Regions from separate parts of the Fictibacillus sp. Mic-4 genome, predicted to be linked through region 1. Evidence: riboswitches for the same ligand, from Rfam matches in the RefSeq annotation. Region 1 holds a riboswitch; each other region holds the start of a gene.

The links. A riboswitch is a leader RNA that binds a small molecule or an ion and turns the genes downstream of it on or off. The one in region 1 is predicted to bind thiamine pyrophosphate.
Region 2: another riboswitch for thiamine pyrophosphate. It lies ahead of thiD (bifunctional hydroxymethylpyrimidine kinase/phosphomethylpyrimidine kinase); the one in region 1 lies ahead of WD019_RS18420 (acetylornithine deacetylase).
Region 3: another riboswitch for thiamine pyrophosphate. It lies ahead of thiC (phosphomethylpyrimidine synthase ThiC); the one in region 1 lies ahead of WD019_RS18420 (acetylornithine deacetylase).

The regions. Positions count from the first base shown of each region.
Region 1 is NZ_JBBHZM010000039.1:13,305-19,934, forward strand. It holds gene WD019_RS18405 (ABC transporter permease) at 1-217, opposite strand, end outside; gene WD019_RS18410 (ABC transporter ATP-binding protein) at 210-965, opposite strand; gene tenA (thiaminase II) at 953-1,642, opposite strand; gene WD019_RS18420 (acetylornithine deacetylase) at 1,639-2,931, opposite strand; TPP riboswitch at 3,274-3,379, opposite strand; gene WD019_RS18425 (thiazole biosynthesis adenylyltransferase ThiF) at 3,542-4,564, opposite strand; gene WD019_RS18430 (thiazole synthase) at 4,564-5,328, opposite strand; gene thiS (sulfur carrier protein ThiS) at 5,331-5,534, opposite strand; gene thiO (glycine oxidase ThiO) at 5,539-6,630, opposite strand, start outside.
Region 2 is NZ_JBBHZM010000007.1:81,157-87,786, reverse strand. It holds gene clpP (ATP-dependent Clp endopeptidase proteolytic subunit ClpP) at 1-70, opposite strand, end outside; gene WD019_RS07555 (hypothetical protein) at 95-334, opposite strand; gene WD019_RS07550 (winged helix-turn-helix domain-containing protein) at 324-932, opposite strand; gene thiE (thiamine phosphate synthase) at 1,070-1,726, opposite strand; gene thiM (hydroxyethylthiazole kinase) at 1,717-2,529, opposite strand; gene thiD (bifunctional hydroxymethylpyrimidine kinase/phosphomethylpyrimidine kinase) at 2,546-3,355, opposite strand; TPP riboswitch at 3,439-3,546, opposite strand; gene WD019_RS07530 (IDEAL domain-containing protein) at 3,971-4,201, shown strand; gene WD019_RS07525 (YecA family protein) at 4,362-5,330, shown strand; gene WD019_RS07520 (FdhF/YdeP family oxidoreductase) at 5,367-6,630, opposite strand, start outside.
Region 3 is NZ_JBBHZM010000012.1:87,367-93,996, reverse strand. It holds gene WD019_RS10225 (glycosyltransferase family 2 protein) at 1-341, opposite strand, end outside; gene WD019_RS10220 (hypothetical protein) at 679-849, opposite strand; gene thiC (phosphomethylpyrimidine synthase ThiC) at 901-2,640, opposite strand; TPP riboswitch at 2,876-2,990, opposite strand; gene WD019_RS10210 (aminopeptidase) at 3,184-4,416, shown strand; gene WD019_RS10205 (hypothetical protein) at 4,511-4,804, opposite strand; gene WD019_RS10200 (Uma2 family endonuclease) at 4,931-5,305, shown strand; gene pta (phosphate acetyltransferase) at 5,345-6,316, opposite strand.

The DNA of each region.
Region 1 (6,630 bases):
AAAATCCAATCGCCACTTCCTTAACGGTCGCAAGAAGATGCTCCTGAAAAAGCGACTCCCGGTTTTCAACAATGGAACGGATAACCGAAGATGGGGCAGGTAATATAAATGAAGGGACTTTCCCTGACTGGACGAGCCATTCCCAGATGACAATGATGACACATGAAAACAAGATAAATAACAAGTAATCTTTGAAAAATGATTTCAGTTTAGCCATCAGCAATCTTCTTCTCTATCATTTTTTTGTAGTTCACCATGTCCATTGTATGAACCATTTCCGAATGGCGCGGGCGTGGAAGATCAACCGGAATTTCTTCTGTCGTCTGATCCGAATGCAGCAAAATAATCCTGTCGCTTAGAAGGATGGCTTCTTCCAGGTCGTGGGTAATAAAAAGAATCGTTTTATTCAACTCTTCCCATATGGATAGAAGCCAGCTATGCATCTCTTTTTTCGTCAAGGCATCGAGTGCCCCAAATGGCTCGTCCAATAAAAGAACTTCTTTTTCGGTCAAAATTGTTCTTAAAAAAGCGGCCCGCTGCCTCATGCCGCCCGAAAGCTCCCGTGGCAACGCATTTTCATAATCTTTAAGGCCGACTCGTTTAAGCCAATTTCTTGCCTCGTTTTTCGTTACTTTTGCGCCTTTTTGAAATTCAGAAGCGAGCATGATGTTTTCAAGAACCGTTCGCCACGGCAAAAGCAAATCTTTTTGAGGCATATACCCGACACTTCCCGGTTCAGTCGCTTTGCCGTAGACGCGAATTTCCCCTTCATCGGGTTTCAGGAGCCCGGCACATAACTTTAATATTGTGCTTTTTCCTGTTCCGCTTTTCCCGATTAACGATACGAACTCTCCTTTTTGGAGTGTGATGTTTACATTCGAAATGATTTTCTTTTTATGCCGTTTTTCGGGTCTCACCGAGTACGAAACATTCTTCATCACCAGTGCCATAGTCAAATCGGCCATTCGTGCTTGCCATATACCATATTCCAAAAGAGATATTCATAGCGTGACGTCGTTATAAAATGTTTTTCTAGTATGGAGAGCTCCCGTTCCGTTTTTCCGTTTGTCAGGTTGTTCAGAAGTTCAATGAGCCACTCGCTGAGTGCGCCAAATTCAGCGGAAGCGTACATCTCAATCCAGCTTGCATACGGATTTGCTGATAACGTGTTGCCGTTTTGCTGTTTTAAATCTTTTCCGATTTCCCAATAGCTCCACATACATGGAAGAAGGCATGAAATCAACTCGGCAAGCCCCCCATTATGTGCCACATTGAGCATATACCGGGTGTAAGCAAGGTTCACCGGCGTCGCTTCGGTTTGTTCCAGGTCAACATGGCTGATGCCAAATTCAGCCGCGTATTGCCGGTGCAAATCCATTTCCGTATGAAGCGTTTCGTGGAGAAGCCCGGCAAATTTCCCCATCGTTTCAAGGTCCTCCGCTTTCATCGAACCAATCGCGAACAATTTCGCATAATCGATCAAAAACACATAATCTTGTTTCATGTAATAGGCAAAGGTCTCTTTATCGAGGGTACCGCTTCCAATTCCCCGGACAAACGGATGGGCGTGAATTTTCGTCCAAATCGGCTTAACGTTTTCAAATAGCCGGTCGGTAAATAGCTGCTGCTTCGTTTTCGTCATTTTTGTTCTCCCCTTTCCGTGTTGCACCACTCGGCGATAAAGCAAGCAATCGTTTTCGTATAGTCCAACAGTTGCTTAATCTTCACTTTTTCATTCACCGAGTGAGCCTCTTTTAACTCTCCCGGACCGTAAATCGCCGCGGGAATGCCTGCCCAGCCAAACCATCCGCCATCGGTAACCGATGTGGACATGGTGACTTCCGCTTCCCTCTTCGTGACGAGTCCGTGATGATTTTTTAACTGGACAATTGCCAGATGCCCGGGATCAATTTCTAACGAAGGAAAAATTTCACCGCGGTCTTCGATCATTGATTTTCCGCCCCAGCGAAACTGTGGCGGATTTTCTTTCAGCCATGGATCGGCCATCGCAACACGATTGATGTGTTCTTCGATTTCCTTTGCGACCTGTTCAAACGTTTCATTCGGATAAAAGTGGACGGTAATCCATAACCGGCATTCATCGGCGATAAAAGCGGCATGACGTCCACCTTCGATCACAGCAGGATTGATCGTATTTGTCCCTGCCGGAAAACCAGGGTAGCTTTTTGTTACAGCCCAGTGGCGTTCCAATTCTTGAAGACCGCTAATGATCTTCATCATCTTCTCAATAGCGCTTGCGCCTCTCAATCCGCCGCCGGCATGAATCATTTTCGAACGCAGCCCGTCATGAAACGTTTCTTTGCTTTTCACCGTAATCCAACCGGTAATAACGCCGCCCTGCCCTTGAATCCGTAGATCGCTCGTATCGACAACGAGGGCAAAATCACCGGTATACCCTCTATCTAAGCATGACTTCGTGCCGGCCTCTCCTACTTCCTCACCGATGACGGATTGAAATTGCAAATCTCCTTTCAATTCCACGCCAAGTTCATGTAATAATTGAATAGCAAATAATGCCCCGGCGATCCCGCCTTTCATGTCTGATGTGCCGCGGCCAAAGACATATCCATTCTCTACTTTTATTTCAAACGGGGACGCCGTCCACTCTGAATCGTCTCCTACTTCGGCGACATCGATATGGCCGTTGATGATCAAACTGTTGAATCGCTCTGGATCCGTGCCTTTCTTTACACCAACGACATTCGGGTCATTCGGGAATACGTCCCATTTGTCTGTTGTAAAGCCCAATTGCTGTAACTGCTGTTCAATAAACTGCTGAGCTTCCGACGAATTGCGGGCCGGAGGGCTTACCGTTGGAAAACGGATGAGCTCACCGAGTAATTGCAGCAATTCATCCTGCCTTTCTTCTACTAATTGTTCGATTTTTTTATTGAATGTTTCTGTCAGCAATGTTTTCTCCCTCCTTTTTTGCTATCGTAAATTTGCATGATTGCACGTTGATCTGACTTTGGAAAATAAAATTGCTAGTTTGGAAAATAAAATCCGATGTTTGGAAAATAAAAATTGAAATTCAGAAAATAAAATCTCTAGTTTGGAAAATAAACTGTCCTGTACAGAAAATAAACAGGCTTATTATTTAGTTTTGGAGCTAACTTATCGAGTTTTGGCCAAGTTTAGGCGATATTATTGTAAGTTTTAACAAAAAAAACTGACATTTCGGGCAGTTAATGAACGAAATTTAAAAAACCGCCCCTAAAGAGAGGCGGCGATACACTACATCTATATTACATGTGTAGATATGATCCGCTTCCCTACGCTGGCATGATCCAGATCAGGTTCAAAGGGTTTAAAACATACGTTTATTCTCAGCCGGTAATTGGCCCCCCTAGCATTTCTATTCAATTAAGGATGTTCAAAAAGTCCGGGAAAAATAGCTGTCGAATTTCTGCGTCAGCTTGCCTCTCCGCTCCTCACGTATTAAAGGCATACGCTCCGGTGCTCGCAGTCTGCGCTTCCTTGAACTTCTCGGCTCTTTTTGTCCTCCTTTTTGAACACGGAATTATCCGACATAACGGTGATACAGGCTTTTCGCTTCATGAATGTCTTTTGTCCCGTGCACGAGCACCCTTCCGTCTTTAAAAATGACGAGACGGCGGGTATCATCGACCGTATATGAGACGAGATACGGATTTTGTTGCAGGGCGCCGCCTAATTTGGACAATTTGCTCGCCAGTTCATCAAGATTTCTTTCAGATCGTTTCGGCGGACGAATTTGCACAGTGTTTCTCCCACAAAGCACAGCGGTTTTCATCTGATTTTCCGGCTGCAAAAATGGGTGCGTCGGATTTACTCCGCATGACGGACAATCGTCCTTTTTCATCCGGTCCACATTCATTGTGACATATTGATTTTTCCATAAATCAAAAGAGACGAGCTTATTTCTTAGCGCATCCATATCCTCAACAAGCAGCTTTAACGCTTCGGACGTTTGATGGGCGACAACCATTTGCACAGCCGGGGCAATAATCCCCGCCGTATCGCACGTTGCGCCCCCCAATGGAACGGTTTCTAAAAGGCAGCTTAAACAAGGCGTTTTTCCTGGAAAAATCGTATAGCTTAAACCATAGCTTCCGACACACGCGCCATAGATCCATGGAATCTTCTTTTTTTGCGAAAGATCGTTAATTAAAAGACGGACGTCAAAGTTGTCGGTGGCATCGATGATAAGATCGACGCCGGCAGAAAGCTCTTCGATTTCTTGAATGCCGACATCCATAATAAAAGCACGAATATCAATATCGCAATTAATTGCGCGGAGACGCTTTTTGGCGGCAATCGCCTTTGGGAGGCGGTTTCCCGCATCTTCTTCGCTAAACAATTGCTGCCGCTGGAGATTGCTCCATTCGACATAATCGCGGTCGACAATCGTCAATTTGCCGATTCCCGCCCGGGTGAGAATTTCGGCATTTCCAGTGCCGAGTGCACCGGCTCCGATAATCAGAACATGTTTTGAAGCAAGCTTTTCTTGCCCGCTCTTTCCAATTCCGGCAAACAATTCTTGCCTGGAATAACGATCGCTCATTATACGCTCATTCCCTCCAGAGGGCTTGATGCTGTTGCATAGCGTTTTTTCGGAATTCTTCCCGCTTCAAATCCTAACCGGCCGGCTTCAATCGCCAGTTTCATCGCGCGGGCCATTTTGACTGGATCTTGTGCCCCGGATACGGCGGTGTTCAATAACACGCCATCCGCACCCATTTCCATGGCAATAGCGCAATCCGCAGGTGAACCAATTCCTGCATCAACAATGACCGGAACCGTCGCTTGTTCGATGATGAGGCTTAAGTTAAGCGGATTGACGATTCCCTGTCCAGAACCAATCGGGGAAGCTCCCGGCATGATCGCATGCACGCCAAGCTCCTGTAATTTTTTTGCTAAAACGACATCATCGGAAGTATACGGAAGAACGATAAATCCTTCTTCCAACAGCATTTCCGATGCTTTTAACGTTTCGATCGGATCAGGAAGCAACGTTTTATCGTCACCGATCACTTCGACTTTAATCATATCACAGAGCCCGGATGCTTTCGCGAGCTTCGCGATGCGGACAGCCTCTTCGGCCGTGCTAGCTCCCGCCGTGTTTGGAAGCATCTTAAATTTCTCCACTTCCAATTTTTCTAGAAAGTTTGGCTGGTTCGGCTCGAAAATGTTCATCCGTCTTACGGCAAACGTTAAAATTTCAGTTCCTGATACGTCGACCGCCTCTTTTTGAACATCGAAATCCGGGAATTTTCCCGTTCCGAGAAGCAATCTTGATTGAAATTCATAAGGTCCTATTTTTAACATGATTATCCTCCTCCTACAAAATGAACGATTTCAACTTTATCTCCATCAGCTAAACGAGTTTCAGCATGCGAACTCTTTTCGAGAATTTCCCGATTCAGTTCGACGATGGCCCCTTTATCCACCAATTGAAAATGTGCCAATAAATCATGAACGCTTTGCACATTATCGGGAACCTCAACCTGGTCGCCGTTAATCATCAACTTCATGTTATCACCTCAATTCCGGTTGTTTTGAAAAACGGTCCACTCGAAATAGCCGCAATGTTTCTTTTGACCGCTTGCCATCAATCAATTCCGCCACCCATTTTCCTGTGATCGGACTGAGGACGATACCGTTGCGGAAATGGCCGGCCGCAATATATAACCCTTTTATCTCAGGATGTTCACCTAAAATCGGGAGTCCATCGGGGGTCTGCGGACGAAGCCCGGCCCACGCTTTTTCCCAGATTCCGCTTTCGATCGAAGGCAAAATTGCCTTTGCCGCATCCATAAGTCCGGCAATCCCTTTGAATGAAACGGTTGTATCATACTGGCCGTTAAGCATCGTTGCCCCGACAATTAACCGGCTCCGCTGTTTCGGAACGATATAGCAGCCATTTGAAATAATTGTTGCTGTAATCGGGGCGATCGGAAAACATACTGAAAAACATTCCCCTTTGACCGGATATAGAGGAACATTGAGTCCTGTTTGCTCCAGTAACTTTCCTGTCCAGACACCTGACGTGGCAACTACGTTCTCGCTATAATAAACGCCGTGATTCGTTTCAATTCCGGCTATTCTGCCGTTTTCTTGAAGAAAGCGGGTCACTTCCGTAAACTCTTTTATTTCCGTCCCTAATGCAGCTGCCGCTCGGGCAAAAGCGGCCGTTAATTCTGCCGGCAATACATGACCGTCATTTGGCAGATACATCGCCCCTCTCACATTTATGGAAAGGTTTGGTTCACGTTTGAGCAGGTCTTCAGCCTCTAGCCACTCTGCCTGCTGCCCTTCATGATTGTGAAAAGCGATTAACCGTTTCAGCTCTGCCTCTTCTTCTTCCGTTTGCGCCGTTTTATACAGGCCTTTATTCACAAGTCCAATATCAATGCCGCTGTATTCTTTTAATTCTTCGGCTATTGATGGGAATAAAGTTCTGCTCTCGTTCGCCATTTCATAAAAAGGTCCCGCCTCATGGATTTCCGCCTGGGCACCGAGCATTCCGGCCGCCGCTTTTGATGCCTGGCTACCGATTCGGTCTTTTTCAACAAGCAATACGCTTCTTTTGCTTTTCGCTAAATGGAAGGCAATGGAGCTGCCGATCAC
Region 2 (6,630 bases), on a different contig from region 1:
ATCTTGAATAAATATCATACGACCGCTCTCCTCGATTGGTCTGCTCTACGACCATTGGAACTAAATTCATCTTTTTGTCCTCCCTTAAAAAGTGTTAAGCAGCCATACACCTCGGGCCAGAACCGCTTCCCGCCTTGATTTCGCCAAACCCGGATGTAACGTAAATAACGGTTGCCGTTTTTTCACTTTCTGTTTTAATCTCCACTTCAGTTCGAACTGGTTCAAAGGATGTCGTTACTTCATTGCGTTTTCTGTTGATCGAAACGACTTTAGCGTTCTTTTCATCTGGAGCTTCTTTCGTTTCCCATAAAACGGTATCCTGCTTATGAGCCATTTTTTTCACTTCCCTCCGGTTTAGGGTAAACTGCAAGAGAAACATGATAAGACACGGATTTTTCATCAACATCACTCTGGTATTTTTCAATCAGCTGACCTACTAAAGCGACATACTCGTTGACAAATTGATTGCGTTCTTCCTTCGTCCGCAATGTGATCGATGTTTGTAATGCCGCGCTCGGAATTTCTTCCTCTTCACTTTGTTCCATGAGCCGAATGGCATCTTTTTTCATTTTTTCCGTTAAAGAGAGCACATGGGCAAGCGCGCTCTGGTCTTTTAATTTTTGCGCCGTTTCCGCAGACATCCCTAACGAATCGGACAATATCAAGTTTTGCGCAACCGCCTGATACAATACTTCTACAAGATTTCTAACATTCCTTGTGCCGACTCTTCGTACGAGCCCTACTTTTTCCAGCGTTTTAAGGTGATAATTGATTTTTTGCGGTGTTTCATCAAGCAATTTTGCCACTTCAGTCGCCGAACGTGGCTCTTTTAATGCGCGAATGATTTCAGAGCGAACAGGATGAAGGAGTGCTGCTGCCTGCTCCGGAATTGTTACTACATACGTTTCTAGAATTTCATCCCGTTTTTCCATCCAATCACCCCGTTTCATAAAATATTTATATTACGTAAAAACATTTTATTACGTTAGGCTTAGTTTTGTCAAAAAACTGTACGTTTAAACCAAAAAAAGAATGGAGCAAGTCCCCATTCTTTTATCCGCTTATCATTCTACCCAACAAAACTTACCTCATCTAACAACCTTCTTGCTGCCTCTATTGGTGAATCGGCCATGCTTATCGAAGAAATAACTGCAATTCCATTAGCGCCCGCTTCTATGACGGGCCTTGCTTTCCCAATTTGAATTCCGCCAATTCCAACGGTCGGGACCGTTATTCCTTTTTCTCTCAGCTGTCGGATAATGGTTGTTCCCATTACCGGCCTGGTATCTTTTTTCGTAATGGTCGGATACACAGGTCCAACCCCCAGATAGTCCGCTCCCTGGCGGATGGCGTCTTCGGCTTCTTTTACATTATGCGCGGAAACGCCGAGAATTTTCCCGGGAATTTGCCGCCTGATTTTTTCAACATCTCCGTCTTCTTGTCCGATATGAAGGCCATCTGCATCAAGCTCTTTCATTAGCTCTATTTCATCATTTACGATAAAAGGAACTTCGTGCTCCCGGCATAACTGTTGAAGCCGTCTGGCAAGCTCGATCTTCTCTCTGCCAATCTTTGCCTGCGCTCCTTTTTCCCGATATTGAAAACAGGTAATGCCACCCTTTAATGCCTCTTCAAGGACAACTACCGGATCGGATTCACAGTTGTTGCTTCCCATGACAAAATATAGCTTTAGCACATCGTTTAACGTATTAACTATTACCGCCATTGTTGAACATCCACTTTCTTTACCTTCTCGGCATTTTTTAGCGCTTCATCATCGATCGCGTACAACGCATCAAGTAATGAAACTTGAAAACTCCCCGGTCCGGATGAATGATTGATTGCCTTCTCAGCGCAAAGGTTCAGCATCGTAACCGCTTTTGTCGCTCGTTCAGCAGGCGTTAAAGACGTTTCTACCGATTTGGCCATAAACAGCCCGATCAGCGATGTCGCAAAGCAACCCGTTCCGGTTACCCTGGTCAACAATTCGTCACCGTGATTCACCGTATAAACAACGCTTCCGTCGCTTATTACATCCGTTTTCCCTGTCAATGCAACAGTTGTGCGGAGGCTTTTCGCAGTTTCAAAGACGAGCTCTTCAACATTCTTCTCTAAATGTCCGTCCACTCCTCTTCCTTCCCAGGTAGAAGAGAGCAAAAACGAAATTTCAGCCGCATTTCCACAAATGGCATCAGGATGAATTTCATCAACGATACGGCGCGCGGCATTTTTGCGCAGATTGGACAGCCCCGCTCCGACAGGATCAAATATGACCGGGATGCCAAGTTCCTTTGCTTTTTTGCCCGCGATAAGCATTGATTGGACCATTTCCGGATCGAGCGTGCCAATATTTAATACGAGAGCATCCGCATGGGCCACTGCCTCCCCCACTTCTTCACGATGATGGGCCATCATCGGGCTGCCGCCAGCCGCTAAAATTCCGTTTGCGAGAAAATTCATCGTCACTTGATTCGTTATGTGGTGAATGAGAGGATTCTTCGTTCGTATTTCTTGTAAAATCAGTGTCATTCTATTTGCACCCCCTTTATACAAGAGTTTTATTGTATTTCATGAATGCCCAATGGTTGGTTGGACCATGGCCGGAACCGATATGAAGAGGATTTTCAATTGCCGCCTGGATAAATTGTTTTGCTGTTTTCACAGCATGTAGCGGAGTTTTTCCATTGGCCAGCTCAGCCGTGATTGCGGCGGCAAATGTACAGCCCGTCCCATGTGTCTGTTTTGTCGCAATCCGTTTTCCTTCTATTTCAAAAAAATTCTCGCCATCATAAAACAAGTCATTGGCATGTTGCTCATCTTCAAGGTGGCCCCCTTTAATGACGACATGTTCTGCGCCCAGATCAGCAAGAATTCTCGCCGCTTCCTTTCGATCTTCCAAACTTACAATCTCCTTGCCTACAAGTTTTTCAGCTTCGGGAATGTTTGGCGTAACGATTTTCGCCAGTGGAAACAGATGTTCTTTTAAAGCGGCAACCGCTTCTTCTTGTAATAATTCCGCCCCTCCCTTTGCGATCATCACGGGATCGACGACGACATTTCCCCAGCCAAACTGGCGAATGCTTGAAGCAACCGTTTCGATGATTTCCCTGTTAAAGAGCATCCCTGTTTTTAATGCATCCGGCGACAGATCCTCGCCAATAGAAAATAACTGTCTTTCAACAGCCTGAACATCCATCGGGTAAACGCCTTGAACCCCTAGCGTATTTTGTGCCGTTATCGCGGTCAGCACCGACATTCCGTACGCATTCAGCTCCTGAAACGTTTTTAGATCCGCCTGTATACCTGCTCCCCCGCCGCTGTCCGAACCTGCAATTGTAAGCGCCTTAGGTACCATTACATGTTCCATTAATGACCATCTCCTCATTATGTAAAAAACCACCCACTTGGATAAGTGGGTGGTTAACAAAAAGTAATTGTCAAATAGCCACACCACTTCCCTACGCCAGCATCATCTGGATCAGGTTCAAAGGGTTGAAGAATCTAATCTTCTCTCAGCTTTAGAATAAAGCACCCCTAGTGGATCGTTTTTTTATTTTAGGGTAAATCAATCCCTTTTTTTAGTCAACTTTTTTCGCCGGCCTCCACTGACATTTTTTGTGCTTTATAAATTTTTTAATAAATTTGGTTTAACCTATCCGCATTATCGGGTAATAACTAAACAAACGATATCGTTAAACATCGAAATTCCGAAAGAGCGTATTGTCATTAGCAATAAAGGCCGTGATATTTTGATTTATACAAAAAAGGATGTCAACCGTTGCTGTCGAAGTATTCATCAATAAAAAAATTTATCAAAATTTTCAGATAAACTGTTGTCAATCACTCGGTTGCCCAGTATACTAGTAGAAATACTCGTTTTCACAAAACAAGCGAGTATGAAACAGGAAAGCAGCTTACTTTACACTGTAAGCACACTGTTTTTCAAAAAACATTCAAGGAGGAATGGAGCATGAAAGACAATACATCGTATAACAAAAAAATGAACGAACTGGTGAAACAGAAGCTTCAGAAAAGAAATGACCCGTTCGCCTTTAGCCTGGTTGCTCAAATGATCCTTGATGAATCATTACATGACTTTCATATTAATCTTTATAAAAAACGCATTGATGAAGCGTTAGAAAAATGTGACCGTGAATTGTTCATGAAACTGACAGAAGAATATAAGAAATTTATTGGATAAACCAGGCAGCGAACGCTGTCTGGTTTTTTGATCTTTCTTTTTAGGCTCCGGCAAAAAGTGTTTTTAGAAAAAAAGCACTTTTTCTACTTCTGTTGAAAACTTTTTTAGTTGTGCTAGTATGAAACATGGTATGATTGGCCGAAACATTTGGAGGATCAACATGGGAAGTAAAATTGGAAGAAACGCTCCTTGCCCGTGCGGGAGTGGCAAAAAGCATAAACATTGTTGCATGGTTACCATTTCATCTAAAAAGCTTGCGATCGTAAATGAAATGGCTAAACATCAGGAAGGATTAATTAAATTTGTCTTTGACAACCACCAGGTAGAAATGGCAAAACGAATTGCCAACCATCTTGCAAAACATCCAGTAGAAAAATCGAAAAGCCAGGCATTTGCAAATGTCGCTGTATGCTGGGAAATTTTCTGCTCTCCAATCAAAGAAGGAAAGACTCCGATCGAATGGTATATCGAATCTGTAAAAGAAAATGTCTCAGAAGAAATATGGCACATGCTTTGCAGCTGGCAATATAGAGAGCCGTCCGTCTACTCGATTGAATCACAAATCAATAAAAACACGTTTAAGCTTCGTGATGTTTATGGTCATGATGAATTTGAAGCGATCATGAATGAGAATCATTTGCCTCAATCCAACAGCCTTCTGCTAGGCACATTGATTTTTAACGGAAATCACCATGAATTTTATATTAGCTTCATCGAGATTTCCGAATCAAGGAAATCCCGTTTTCTCGAAGAAATAAACAACCTGGCGGAAGGATCTTCGTTAAAAGATCACTTTCCGGCAATTTTACAGCTCGCCCTATCCGAGCATCCTCGGAATAACCATAGTGCTGCGGAGAATATCGATGATTCCGTATTGGCTCTCTTAAAAAAAGAAGCCGGCGAGGAAATAGCGGCAAAAGCGGAAATACTCTGGAACTCTTATTATCAAAATCGCAAACCAGTCATACGAAAAGCAGAGATTTTCGCCAGCGCCCTTCATTACCTCGTGGCGAAAGATATTCTCGGAGAAAAACCGACTCAAGTATCCATCGCCAAACGCTACCATACAACGGCTTCAAGTCTTTCCTCACGCTACCGTGAATTGAAGGAATTTTTGCCTGCTAAATAAAAAGAACTCTGCAAACAGCAGGGTTCTTTTTATGAATTATCCGACTTCCATCTCTAATTCTTCAATTCGTTTTTCTTTATACTTCACGTCTTTTTGGGCATAAAAGGTTTCCGCTTTTTCTACAATAACGGTTGTATTATATTCAGGAATCCCCGCATATTGTTCATACACGCCTTTCGGAAAAAGCGAATTTCCTTCTGGCCAATAAACGGCAATGTTCCCTTGCTTCACATTTTCCACTTTGGCCCTTCCTTGAAAAAGTCCATGGCGATTATATACAACGACGGCCTCGCCGTCCTGAATTCCAAGCTTTTCGGCATCTTCACGAAACATGAGAACATCGTAACGATCCGCACCATTAAATGGATCCCTTTCGCTGTAGATCATCGAATTAAATTGTTTCCCGCGCCGCGAGGTTGCATAAAACTGTCCTTCCGCCTTACGAAGTTCAGGAAGTTCCACTGTGATTAAGTTCCCTTTTCCATCTTCTGTCGGACAAATGCCATCTTCACAGAGCCATGCGCCGCCCCATTGAAAGACGTCCCCTTTATGTTTTAAATGTTGGATGCCGTCATAGTCTGGCGCAGCCTTTGCAATTTCCGCGCGAACCGCAAACGCATCTTGAAAGTTCATCAAATGTTTCCTCTCCGGTTTAACCCGCTTCGCAAGATCAACGAAGATCTGCCATTCAGCCCTTGCCTCTTCAATTCTCGGCCCTTTAATTTCTGGAGAAAAATAGACCATTCGCTCCGTTGAAGTAGACGTTCCTCCGCCAGGCTGTTCATAACGCGTCATCGCTGGTAAAACAATTACCGCCTCTTTTGCATCAAGCAATGTCGAAGTATTGAAAATAATATCTTGATGAACCCGCAGTTCGAGATTTTCCAGGCACTGTTTGACAAAATCAGGATTTGGCATCGTCTCTAAAAAGTTCCCGCCTGACATATAATAAAGTTTTAGCTTCCGTTCATGATCGTCCGGCAAAAGAGCATTTTCGAGGCTAACCCCGACCATGTCCCCTTGCCATTTCGGCAGTTCAAACCCCCATACATTTTCGATTCGTTCAACCGTTTCCTTATCGAAACCTCCGCCCGGCAAACTAAACGGGTCCGCGCCCATCTCTCCTGAACCTTGTACGCCGGAATGTCCGCGAATCGGCATCACTCCGCAATGTTCCCGTCCTATAAAGCCTCTAAGCAAGGCAAGGTTTGCGACTTGCGATATATTATCAGTTCCGAAACGATGCTGGGTCAGCCCCATGGACCAGACGAATACTCCCGAGTTAGCCGCTGCTAACATT
Region 3 (6,630 bases), on a different contig from region 1:
ACCGTTTTTACCTTTTTATGAGTCAGCTTTCCGAGCGGAGCTTTTGAGCTCGGGGTTAACTTTAACAGTTTGTTAAAAAGGGACAGTGTATGATCCGTTGAACCATCGTTAATATAAATAATCTCCGACTCCGAATAAGATAATGATTTCATGTTTTCAATCGATGTTTGGATCATTCCTTGCTCATTGTAACAGGGAATTAAAATGCTGATCCCCTTCTCTTGTTCAACATTGTGCTTCACCTTTTTGTCACGCTTGCGGAACCAGGGCAAACAATGGATGGAATGAATCACGGGAAAAGCGATCGATAAACAAAACAAAACGAGCATAAAATCTTCCAATACAAAACTCCTTTCTCGCTATAACACCTTCTATTTGTAACAATTTCCCCATCTGGCATATGTACAGGCGGATTGCTTCAAAAATAAAAAAAGCCTTTCTTTTAGGCTAAAACTAAAAGAAAGGACATCAATCATTGTCCAAAACCGAGTATATCAATCGTTTTTTACACATACATTACGTTCGGTTAACATATTATTTTTTAAGTGTTACGCCGTTATTTCAAATTAAAAATTTTATTATAAAAATGGAATGACCGGAAATTTTATGCATACTGCTGCTTTGCCTATAAAATGATTAGAAGACGCTGCGATTAGTTTTCGCAGCGCCTTTACGATTTTAATAGTGCGTTCCTTCGATATAGCAGCATCTTGTGCAAGTCCGCATAAACGGCTCTTCGATAAACTGATGCTCGCAGCTTTCCTGCAGCTGTTTCAACTCATTTTTCATCTGTTCGAGCTTTACATGAAGGTCCTTGATTTCCTTCACGATTACTTCAGCGCGATTCATCGAGCATCCCAGCCCTTCTTTCTATTCTTTCGCCAGAGTGTGGCTCCTCGTTTATGAATAAATTTGCCCGCCTTTTTCTTTAAATTCCTTTGCCTTCTCCTTTAAGCCTTCTTCGATTGCACCTTGCCCATCAAGCCCTTTTTCCTTCGCATATTCGCGAATGTCCTGCGAAATTCTCATGCTGCAAAATTTCGGGCCGCACATTGAGCAAAAATGCGCCGTCTTCGCCCCTTCGGCCGGCAATGTTTCATCATGGTATTCAAGCGCCCGCTCCGGATCAAGAGATAGGTTAAACTGGTCGCGCCAGCGGAATTCAAAGCGTGCTTTCGACAGGGCATCATCCCGCCTCTGCGCCCCCGGATGGCCTTTTGCAAGATCTGCCGCATGGGCTGCAATTTTATAGGCAATAACCCCTTCTCTTACGTCGTTTTTATTTGGCAAACCGAGATGTTCTTTCGGCGTGACATAACAGAGCATCGCCGTTCCAAACCAGCCGATCATCGCCGCGCCGATTGCAGAAGTGATATGGTCATATCCCGGGGCAATGTCGGTTGTAAGCGGACCAAGGGTATAAAACGGGGCCTCCTGGCAAATTTCCATTTGTTTATCAACGTTTTCTTTAATGAGATGCATCGGGACATGGCCCGGGCCTTCAATCATCACTTGAACATCATGACCCCAGGCGATTTTCGTCAACTCGCCAAGCGTCTCTAGTTCAGCGAATTGCGCTTCATCATTCGCATCGGCAATCGATCCCGGACGCAATCCATCCCCTAACGAGAAAGAAACGTCATACGTTTTCATAATTTCGCAAATTTCTTCAAAATGGGTGTAAAGGAAATTCTCCTTATGATGCGCCAGGCACCATTGCGCCATAATTGAGCCACCACGTGAGACGATACCCGTTACGCGCTTTGCCGTCAGCGGAATATAGCGCAAGAGAACACCTGCGTGAATGGTGAAATAATCGACACCCTGTTCAGCCTGCTCAATTAGCGTATCGCGGTATATTTCCCAGGTAAGGTCTTCGGCAATGCCATTCACTTTTTCAAGCGCCTGGTAAATTGGCACGGTTCCAACCGGGACAGGCGAGTTGCGGATGATCCATTCCCTCGTTGTATGAATGTTTTTCCCTGTTGATAAATCCATCATCGTATCGGCGCCCCAGCGAGTCGCCCATGTCATTTTTTCCACTTCTTCTTCAATAGAAGAGGTGACGGCCGAATTTCCAATGTTTGCGTTGATTTTCACATGGAAGTTTCGCCCAATAATCATTGGCTCGCTTTCAGGGTGGTTAATGTTCGCCGGAATGATGGCACGCCCTTTTGCGACTTCATCACGGACGAATTCCGGAGAGACATTTTCCCGGATCGCAATAAACTCCATTTCCGGGGTGATGATTCCCTTCCGCGCATAATGCATTTGCGTCACATTTTGCCCTTTTTTCGCCCTGAGCGGTTTTCGGACAAGACCAGGGTAAGCTTCTGCTTGCGCTTTGCTTCCTGCTTTATAACCGTTATCTTCCGGTTTCACTTCACGGCCTTCATACTCTTCTACATCGTTTCGTTCCAGCACCCAGTTTCGCCGGATGGCCGGAAGCCCTTTTGTAATATCAACCGTATAGGTTTCATCGGTGTATGGCCCGCTCGTGTCATACACTCTAACCGGAGGATTTTCACTCTCGCCAAACGTTCCGGTTGTAGGACTTAAAGAAATTTCCCGCATCGGCACTTGAATATCCGGCCTCGAGCCTTGAACGTATACTTTCTTGCTTCCGGAAAAATTAGACATGATGGAAATGTTTTTCTCGCTAATGGATGGTTGACTCAACTTGCATCTCTCCTTTTTCTTTTTTGAATGAAAAGGACGAGATCCGGAAAAAACCCGCATGTTCAGAAAAATAAGCCGATCAAAACAGCCTTAAGGCGAAGGCAACTTCACTTGTTTGTAAACAATAAAAAAGCCGGATCCCATTGATTTAGGACCCGGCCTGAAAATGGAAGAAAGCCTGCACTTTCCCCATTGATCGTTGCCATTCTAACTTCCCCACGCTGGTATGAACCAGATCAGGTCCAGAGGGTTTAAAGGCTTAATCGCGCCTTATTCTCAGCCCGGACTACCGGACACCCCTAGTTGAAACTTTTTTGTTGTTATTAAAAGCACAACCACATGATAACCGATTGCCCATAGGTTGGCAATAGTTCTTTTTGACTAGAGGAAGGCTTTTTAGAAGGATATTTCATTTGCAACTTAGAATTTATAATCATAGTCATTTTAATATTTTACCTATTTTTGTTAAAATGATAGCGAATTCTTTTAAAAAGGAGAATGTGGATGTCGACATTTCAGGAGAATTTAGAAAAGTACGCTGAACTTGCCGTAAAAGTGGGGGTCAATATTCAACCCGGACAGGAGGTTGTCATTTCTTCCAACTTGCATTCGGCAGATTTAACGAGGCTTATTGCTAGAAAAGCGTATGAAGCCGGGGCAAAAAACGTTCATGTTGATTGGATGGATGACGAGCTGTCTCGCTTAAAATATGAAAAAGCCGCTGATGAAGTATTTAAAGAGTACCCTGAGTGGAAAGCACAGGAAAAGATTCAACTCGCCGAAAGAGGGGCCGCCTTCATTTCCATTACGTCCAATAACCCGGATCTTTTAAAAGGGATTGATCCTGAGCGGATTTCCAATTCGCAAAAGGCAGCCGGACAAGCGTTAAATACGTTCAGGCAATACATACAGTCAGATAAAGTGAGCTGGACGGTGATTGCAGCGGCGTCCGAAGCGTGGGCTGACAAAGTATTCCCTGATGAACCTCGCGAAGAACGTGTGGATAAATTATGGGATGCGATCTTTAAAGCAACAAGGATTGACTCAGACCATCCGGTTCAGGCGTGGAAAGAGCATGACCAAAACTTGCATACAAAAGTCGATTATTTGAATGAAAAAAAATATAAGGCGCTTCATTATAAAGCTCCAGGCACGGATTTGACGATAGAACTGCCGAAAAACCATATATGGGTGGGGGCAGGAAGCGTGAATGAACAAGGGATTGAATTTATGGCGAATATGCCGACCGAAGAAGTGTTCACCGCTCCGCAAAAAGACGGAGTCAATGGCTATGTGACAAGTACAAAGCCGCTCAGCTACGCCGGGAACTTAATTGATAAATTTAAGATGACATTTGAAAATGGACGAATTGTCGATGTGACAGCCGAACAGGGTGAGGACATATTAAAACGCCTTGTCGAAACAGACGAAGGCTCCCATTACTTAGGGGAAATTGCTTTAGTTCCGCACCAATCCCCGATCTCACAGTCTAACATTTTGTTCTACAATACGTTATTTGACGAAAATGCCTCTAACCATCTGGCGATTGGCAGCGCATACTCCTTTTGCATTGAAGGCGGCAAGAAAATGTCGGAAGAAGAGCTTCAAAAAAATGGCTTAAACGTCAGCATCACGCACGTCGACTTCATGATCGGCTCAGCCGAAATGGACATCGACGGCATTTTGGAAGACGGCACAAGAGAGCCTGTATTCCGCAATGGGAATTGGGCGTTTTAATTCTTTCAATTTACGACAGACTGCCGGGAAAATCCCGGCAGTCTTCATTTTTTGCGGCAATATAGCGTAGCTGAATAACCCACAACTCCCACCTTTATGGCATTGATTTTACTGCAAAATCAATAATTAAAGATATAATTACCAAAAGTATTGTGATTGAGGTGGATATAAGCTGAACCCTTTTTAAAACGATGTAAATTCCTTTTTTATTCTTTAAAGAAGTATAAAGCACGCAAATTAAAATACCGAAAATAATGGAGATACCCCAAATTAGTAGTCCAAAAGTTGAGTATAGCCCTTCCCAATTAATTATCCAAAAATAAAGAATAGTAAATTGAACGACTACTAACAATATGGTTGATATAAACAAAAGACTTGTTTTTCGCATGATAAATTCTCCTGACTTTTTTTAAAAGTTTATTTAAATCCCGGAGCATCAACGAGTGGCACGGGAACTAACGCTTGAATTCGGAATGTATTTGCGGGGTAAAGATTGTGACTTTTTACTTCGCCTATCGACATTTGTTTATTTGTTGACAAAGAAACCCCTTATTGCGACATAAAAAATTGGGTACAACCCGATTTAATTGTCGTTTGTAATGAAACCCAAATTGAAAGCAAGCGCATAATTGGGGCACCTGATCTCGTCATTGAAATCCTTTCTCCGGCTACAGCGAGGAATAACCGTGTTTTAAAGTACAATAAGTATGAGCAGGCAGGAGTTAAGGAATATTGGATTGTCGATCCTTACAATCAGACGATTGAAGTCAATTTGCTTGAAAAGCGAACTGGCCACTATTTCAGAGAAGACAAAATTCGGGCTAACCTCTTTAGCGACCTTGAAATCGATTTGAAGAATGTGTTTTCCCTTGAGGACGAAGAAGAATAGAAAATCCGCTAAGAAAGGAAGGTTCTTAGCGGATTTTTTTTATAATGCCTGCATCGCCGTAATTAAAGCAAGCTTGTACACATCTTCTGCATTGCAGCCGCGGGAAAGGTCGTTAACCGGCTTGTTGAGCCCTTGAAGGATCGGTCCGATTGCTTCAAACCCGCCAAGTCGTTGTACCATTTTGTAGCCGATGTTCCCTGCCTCAAGACCCGGGAAAATAAAGACATTTGCCCGTCCTTCAAGTGCTGATCCGGGCGCTTTTTTCTTAGCTACTTCCGGCACAAATGCAGCGTCAAATTGCAATTCGCCATCAAACGGAAAATCTGGCTGTTTTTCTTTTAACAGTTTCGTCGCTTCAACCACTTTCTCCGTTTCTTCCGATTGAGCTGATCCTTTTGTCGAAAAGCTCAACAGCGCTACTTTCGGGTCAATTCCGAACACGCGGGCCGTATGCGCGCTCGTAATGGCCGACTCTGCAAGGTCGGAGCTGGATGGGGCAATGTTAATCGCACAATCGGCGAAAACGTATTTTTCCTCCCCGCGAACCATAATAAACGCGCCTGACGTTTTTTGAATGCCTTCTTTCGTCTTGATGATTTGCAGAGCGGGACGAACGGTATCAGCTGTCGAATGAGCCGCTCCGCTAACGAGACCGTGCGCTTTTTCTGTATAGACGAGCATCGTTCCGAAATAGTTTTCATCAAGCAAAAGCTCCCGTGCCTGCTCTTCCGTCGCCTTTCCTTTCCGCCGCTCGACAAAAGCAGCGACAAGCTCATCAAACCCGTCGTACTCTTTCGGATCAATGATTTGTGTTTCTCCTAATGAAAGCCCGAGCGCTTTTGCCTTTCCTTGAACTTCATTGACGTTGCCTAACAAAATCGGCTGAAGCACCTTTTCTTCTGCAAGGCGGCTTGCCGCTTCTAAAATCCTCTCATCTGTACCTTCAGGAAAAACGATGGAAGGATACGCCTTCTCTACCTTTTCTTTTAACTCTAAAAATAAATCACCCAAAAAGAAAACCTCCCATAATGCTTTTATACCATGCTTAGTTTACTACGTTTCCTTACCAGTATAAACGTAAAAATACGAAAATTACTCGTTATTTGTGGTGTAAACTAAAACTATACTTTGCTTAGATACAGATTCAAACAATGATATAAATGTTAAAAATCAATTTAATCCCCAATTTTGAAAATTACCTTTTTCACAAAATTACCCAAAATTAAATTTACAATCTTTGGTCCATATAGCATAATTAACTAGATATAATAAAAAAATGAGGAAAAACGATCACGAATCGTTACATGATTTAAAATGAGTTCGTT